Regions from separate parts of the Pseudomonas pichavaramensis genome, predicted to be linked through region 1. Evidence: predicted binding sites of a transcription regulator. Region 1 holds the regulator's gene; the other holds the start of a gene.

Region 1 (3,413 bases):
CGCGCATCGACATGGTCATCCAACCGAAGAACAAACCCGCAGATCAGGCACCGCAGTAATGGCCATTCTCAAAGCCCAACACCTGGCCAAAAGCTACAAGAGTCGCCAGGTCGTTCGCGACGTCAGCATGAGCATCGAAAGCGGACAAATCGTCGGCCTGCTCGGCCCCAACGGCGCCGGCAAGACCACCTGCTTCTACATGATCGTCGGCCTGGTGCGCGCCGATCAGGGTCGCGTGCTGATCGATGATGTCGACGTCAGCCATCAGCCCATGCATGGCCGCGCCCGCGCCGGCATTGGCTATCTGCCGCAGGAAGCCTCGATTTTCCGCAAGCTGTCGGTGGCCGACAACATCATGGCCATTCTCGAGACCCGCAAGGATCTGGATCGCGCCGGACGCCAGGCCGAGCTGGAAAGCCTGCTGCAGGAATTTCATATTCACCACATCGCCGACAGCCTCGGCATGAGCCTGTCTGGCGGCGAACGCCGGCGAGTGGAAATTGCCCGCGCCCTGGCCACCAATCCCAAGTTCATCCTGCTCGATGAGCCGTTTGCCGGTGTCGACCCGATCTCGGTGGGCGATATCAAACAGATCATTCACCACCTCAAGACCAAGGGCATTGGCATCCTGATCACCGATCACAACGTGCGCGAAACCCTGGATATCTGCGAAACCGCCTACATCGTCAATGACGGGCAACTGATCGCCGAAGGTAATGCCGAAACCATTCTGGCCAACCAGACGGTCAAGGAAGTCTACCTGGGGCATGAATTCCGCCTGTAAGGCGCAATATTTCACACCGGAAATATTGCAACCCCTAGGCAAAAACCAGAAATTCAGGCATATAATTTGCTTCCTGGCGGCGCTTCGGCGCCCTGATGTGGAAGGCGTAACTCGCCGGTAAATTAAGGTCTGCAATGAAACCATCGCTAGTCCTCAAGATGGGCCAGCAGCTGACGATGACACCGCAGCTGCAACAGGCTATCCGCCTCCTCCAACTGTCGACCCTGGATCTGCAACAGGAAATCCAGGAGGCATTGGAGTCCAATCCCATGCTCGAGCGCCAGGAAGATGGCGACGACTTCGATAACAGCGACCCGATGGCCGACGGTGCAGAAAGCGCCACCCCCGCCCCCAGCAAAGAAGAGAGCTACCAGGAAACCACTCCGACCGTTGACAACCTGGACGACGGCGAATGGTCGGAACGCATTCCCAACGAGCTCCCTGTCGACACGGCCTGGGAAGACGTATACCAGACCAGTGCCAGCAGCCTGCCGAGCAACGACGATGACGAGTGGGACTTCACCACCCGTACATCCAGCGGCGAGAGCCTGCAGAGTCATCTGCTCTGGCAACTGAACCTGGCCCCCATGTCGGACAAGGACCGGCTGATCGCCGCCACCCTGATCGACTGCATCAACAACGACGGCTACCTCGAAGAAACCCTCGAAGAAGTCACCGAGTCATTCGACCCCGAGCTGGATATCGAACTCGACGAAGTCGAGGTCGTCCTGCATCGCATCCAACAGTTCGAACCGGCCGGTATTGGCGCGCGCGACCTGCGTGAGTGCCTGCTGCTGCAATTGCGTCAGCTACCTGCCAGCACACCTTGGCTGATCGAAACCCAGCGTGTAGTCGGTGATTTCCTCGAAGTGCTCGGCAGCCGCGACTACGCGCAACTGATGCGTCGCACCAAGCTCAAGGAAGACGAACTGCGTCAGGTCATCGACCTGATCCAGCGCCTCAACCCACGTCCCGGTTCGCAGATCGAGTCCAGCGAGCCCGAATACGTGGTACCGGACGTCATCGTGCGCAAGCACAACGACCGCTGGCTGGTTGAGCTCAACCAGGAGGCCATGCCGCGCCTGCGCGTCAACCCGCAGTATGCCGGCTTCGTCAAGCGCGCCGACTCCAGCGCCGACAACACCTTCATGCGCAATCAGTTGCAGGAAGCGCGCTGGTTCATCAAGAGCCTGCAGAGCCGCAACGAGACGCTCATGAAGGTGGCCACGCAGATCGTCGAGCACCAGCGCGGCTTCCTCGACTATGGCGACGAAGCGATGAAACCGCTGGTACTGCATGACATCGCCGAAGCTGTGGGCATGCACGAATCGACCATCTCGCGTGTCACCACTCAGAAGTTCATGCACACCCCGCGCGGCATTTACGAGCTGAAATACTTCTTCTCCAGCCATGTCAGCACCTCCGAAGGTGGCGAATGCTCGTCCACCGCGATCCGCGCCATCATCAAGAAACTGGTTGCCGCAGAAAACGCGAAAAAGCCGTTGAGCGACAGCAAGATCGCTGGTTTACTGGAGGCACAAGGCATCCAAGTCGCCCGTCGGACGGTCGCCAAGTATCGCGAGTCCCTCGGTATAGCGCCCTCCAGTGAGCGCAAGCGACTGATGTAGGCCAATTGGAGGCCTGGGCCTCCAAGCCAAAGTGTTCCGGTGGCGGGTCGAGCGAGACCCGTCTCTTACACAAGGCAACAAGGAGAAAGCGGTATGCAAGTCAACATCAGTGGACATCAGCTGGATGTGACCGACGCCCTGCGTGACTATATCGGCGAGAAACTGGGCCGACTGGAACGCCACTTCGACAAGATCACCAACGTACAGGTGACGATGGAGGTCGAAAAACTCAAGCAGAAAATCGAGGCTACTCTGCACGTCGCAGGCGGCGAAGTCGTCGCCAACGCTGAACATCAGGACATGTACGCGGCCATCGATCTCTTGGCCGACAAACTCGACCGTCAACTCATCAAGCACAAGGAAAAGCAGCTCGAACGCCTGCAAGGCGCCACAGCCCGCTGACATTCCCCATCCATGATCCGACTTGAAAACATCCTGACCCCCGGCCGTTCCCTGGTGAACGTGCCGGGCGGCAGCAAGAAGCGCGTGCTCGAACAGATCGCCAACCTGGTAGCCCGCGATCTTCCCGACCTGGACGCACAGGACATTTTCGAAAGCCTCATTGCCCGCGAGAAACTCGGTTCAACCGGTTTCGGCAACGGCATCGCCATTCCTCACTGCCGCCTGGCCGGCTGCAGTGAACCCATCAGCGCTGTCCTGCACCTGGAAGCAGCCGTTGATTTCGACGCCATCGACGGCGCACCGGTCGACCTGCTGTTCGTACTGCTGGTACCGGAAGCCGCCACCGATGCTCACCTCGAACTACTACGCCAGATCGCCAGCATGTTGGATCGCAACGACGTTCGTGAACGCCTGCGCCAAGCAGCAAGCGGCGAAGACCTTTACCAAGTGGTAGTGGACATTCAGAGCGGTCAATAAGCATGCGCCTGATCATCGTCAGCGGTCGTTCGGGCTCGGGCAAAAGCACCGCCCTCGGTGTTCTTGAAGATAACGGTTTCTACTGCATCGATAACCTGCCAGCGGGCCTTCTGCCTGATCTG
Region 2 (3,413 bases), on a different contig from region 1:
ATTGAAAAGCTCAATACCAGCATGGAGTCGCTGCTTTCCGGTTACCAGTCATCACAGGCGCTGCAGGCCTCTTCGTTGGTCGGGCGCAAGGTGATCATTCCCAGCGAGAAAGCTGTCGTCGACACCAGTGAGAGCTTCAAGGCGAGCGCAGTGCTGCCGGTCAGCAGTAGCAACGTGTACGTCAACGTCTACGACAATGCCGGCGCGCTGGTATCGCGTATCAACCTGGGTGAGCAGGCTGCTGGCAACGTAAGCTTTATCTGGGACGGGAAGAATGCCGACGGCGAAACGATGCCGCCCGGTACCTACAAGTTCGAGGCTCAGGCCACATATGGCAACGAGACCAAAGGGCTTTACACCATGCTGCCGGCCAACGTTGACAGCGTCACCCTGGGTGGTGGCGAGCTGATGTTGAATCTGGCCGGTCTGGGCAGCGTTCCGCTTTCTCAAGTGCAGGTCATCGGCCAGTAATTATTGCCGCCGGCAGTTCCGGCAAAGGAGTCTTCCATGTCTTTCAACATCGGTCTCAGTGGTCTGCGCGCGGCAACCAGCGACCTTAATGTCACCGGCAATAACATTGCCAACGCGGGGACCGCAGGTTTCAAGCAATCCCGTGCAGAATTCGCCGATCTGTATGCCTCGTCGATGCTCGGTACCGGCAAGAACCCGCAGGGTAGCGGCGTGCTGCTGGCCGATGTGGCGCAGTTGTTCAATCAGGGCAACATCAATTACACGCAGAATGCGCTGGACATGGCGATCAACGGCAACGGCTTCTTCGTCACCAGCAACAACGGCGACATCAGCTATACCCGCGCCGGCTACTTCGGCACCGATCGTGACGGTTATATCGTCAACAATTTTGGTTACCGACTGCAGGGTTATGGGGCGGACGAGAACGGCAATATCTTGCCGGTGCAGACCGACCTGCGGGTAAACGCCGGGCAGCAGGAGCCGAAGGCGACCACCTCGGTCACACAGACGACCAACCTGAACTCCAATGCCGTGCGTCCGCCCAATGCTGGGACCATGGCGGCGCCGACCTTCGATCCAAGCGACTCGCAGTCGTTCAACTGGTCGACGTCCACCAATATCTATGATGCTCAGGGCAACGCCCACGTGATGAGCCAGTACTTCGTCAAGAACGAAGCACCGGCCAACAACGGCTGGACCATGCACGTGCTCATCGATGGTGTTAACCCGCGTGATCCCAGCAGCACTCAGCCTTTCAGCTATGCAGTGAATTACGATGCTGCAGGGCAGTTGGCGAATCCGGCGCTGACGCCGCTGGCCAGCACTCCGGCGAATCCGGCGCTGGATGCGCCGGCCATTCCGGGTGGGACGCCGAACGGCATCTTTGCTATCGCCGATACCGATTGGTTCCCGGCTGAGGAAGATCCGGCCAACCCGGGAACCATGGTGGTCAATGGTGCCGACAGCGAGTCATTTACCTTCGATATGCGTGGCTCGACCCAGTACGCCGCGTCCTTCGGTGTCAACGCGGTCAGTCAGGATGGATATACCACCGGCCAGCTCGCCGGCATCGAGGTCGACGATACCGGCATCATCTTCGCCCGTTACACCAATGGTCAGTCCAAGGTGCAGGGGCAGGTGCTGCTGGCCAACTTCGCCAACGTCCAGGGTTTGACGCCAGTGGGCAAAACCGCTTGGGTGCAGTCCTTCGAGTCGGGTGAGCCGGTGATCGGTACCCCGCGCAGCAGTACTCTTGGCGCCCTGCAAGCGGGTGCGCTGGAGGACTCCAACGTCGAGCTGTCGGACCAGTTGGTCAACCTCATCGTGGCGCAGCGTAACTATCAGGCTAACGCCAAGACCATCGAGACCGAGAGCGCCATCACTCAGACCATCATCAACCTGCGTTGATGGCTCTTCTCTAAGGTAAAAGCGGCAAGCCTGGCTTGCCGCTTGCTTTTCCGGAACCGGCAAAACCTCGCCGCAGCTGAATATCTGGAATTTCCTGATTTCTTAAAAATTCATTTAAATCAGTAGCTTGATGGTGATTTTACGGTTTGGCACGACGCTTGCTGTATTGCTTGCAAAGAGCCAAGGGCACGTCGCCCACTCGGAGAATCACCATGGACAAGATGCTGTACGTCTCCATGACCGGAGCGCAGAACAACACCTTGGGTCTGCGCGCCCATGCCAACAACCTGGCCAACGTTTCCACCTCGGGTTTCCGTCGTGATTTCGAGCAGGCGCGTTCGATGCCGCTGTTCGGGGAAAGCTATCCGGCGCGCGTGTTCGCGATGAGCGAGCGTCCGGCGACCGACTTTCGCCCGGGTACCTTACAGGAGACCGGCCGAGACCTCGACGTGGCGATTGGCGGCAAGGGCTGGATCGCCGTGCAAGCGCCGGATGGCAGCGAAGCCTACGTGCGCACCGCCAGCCTGAACATCGATGCTCTGGGTATTCTGCGTACCGGCAACGGTTTGCCGGTGATGGGCAATGCCGGGCCGATTGCCGTGCCGCCGGAGCAGAAGGTGGAAATTGGCCAGGACGGCACCATCAGCATTCGTGCGCTTGGTGAAGACCCCAACGTATTGGCCGAAGTGGACCGCATCAAGCTGGTCAATCCCGATCCGAAGAGCATGGAGAAGGGCACGGACGGGCTGATCCGAGTCAAAGGCCAGCCTGAAGTCCAGGCCGACGCCACCGTGCAGGTGACCTCCGGCTTTCTCGAAGCGAGCAACGTCAATGCTGTGGAGGAAATGACCGCGATCCTTTCCCTGTCCCGTCAGTTCGAGCTGTCGGTCAAGATGATGCGTACCGCCGAAGACAATGCCTCGGCCATGGCGCGGGTTTTGCAGATTAGCTAATTACCAGTACGCGGCGCCATGAAACTGGCGCCCGAGGAGAAACGATATGCTTCCGGCACTGTGGGTCAGCAAGACCGGTTTGTCCGCCCAGGACATGAACCTGACCACCATTTCCAACAACCTGGCCAACGTCGCCACCACCGGCTTCAAGCGCGACCGGGCCGAGTTCGAAGATCTGCTGTATCAGATCCGTCGTCAGCCAGGTGGCCAGTCCAGCCAGGACAGCGAACTGCCGTCCGGCCTGCAGCTCGGTACTGGTGTGCGCGTGGTCGGCACGCAGAAGATTTTCACCGCCGGCAGCCTGCAGACCACCGAACAGCCGCTCGACCTGGCAGTGAATGGTCGGGGGTTCTTCCAGATTCTGCAGCCGGACGGCACCGTCTCCTATACCCGCGACGGTAGCTTCCATCTGAACTCCGATGGCCAGATCGTCACGTCTCAGGGCTTTGCTCTGGAGCCGGCCATCGTGCTGCCCAACGAAGTGCGCACCTTCACCGTCGGCGAGGATGGCACCGTGTCGGTCACCACTGCCGGTAACCCGCAGCCGCAGATCATCGGCAACCTGCAGCTGGCCGACTTCGT

Evidence for each region. The regulator sigma-54, encoded in region 1, starts transcription at its own class of promoters, with help from an activator protein. The targets are predictions, from matches to a motif close to ANTGGCATNNANNTTGCTNT.
Region 2: a site for sigma-54 is predicted at 2,024-2,043, ahead of ACJRW5_RS04830 (flagellar basal body rod protein FlgF). Genes of this name have one in related genera too.

What each region holds. Positions count from the first base shown of each region.
Region 1 is NZ_JBJKFJ010000001.1:656,462-659,874, reverse strand. It holds gene lptA (lipopolysaccharide transport periplasmic protein LptA) at 1-59, shown strand, start outside; gene lptB (LPS export ABC transporter ATP-binding protein) at 59-784, shown strand; gene ACJRW5_RS02945 (RNA polymerase factor sigma-54) at 919-2,412, shown strand; gene hpf (ribosome hibernation-promoting factor, HPF/YfiA family) at 2,506-2,814, shown strand; gene ptsN (PTS IIA-like nitrogen regulatory protein PtsN) at 2,827-3,291, shown strand; gene rapZ (RNase adapter RapZ) at 3,294-3,413, shown strand, end outside.
Region 2 is NZ_JBJKFJ010000002.1:274,344-277,756, reverse strand. It holds gene flgD (flagellar hook assembly protein FlgD) at 1-471, shown strand, start outside; gene flgE (flagellar hook protein FlgE) at 508-1,878, shown strand; gene ACJRW5_RS04830 (flagellar basal body rod protein FlgF) at 2,091-2,831, shown strand; gene flgG (flagellar basal-body rod protein FlgG) at 2,878-3,413, shown strand, end outside.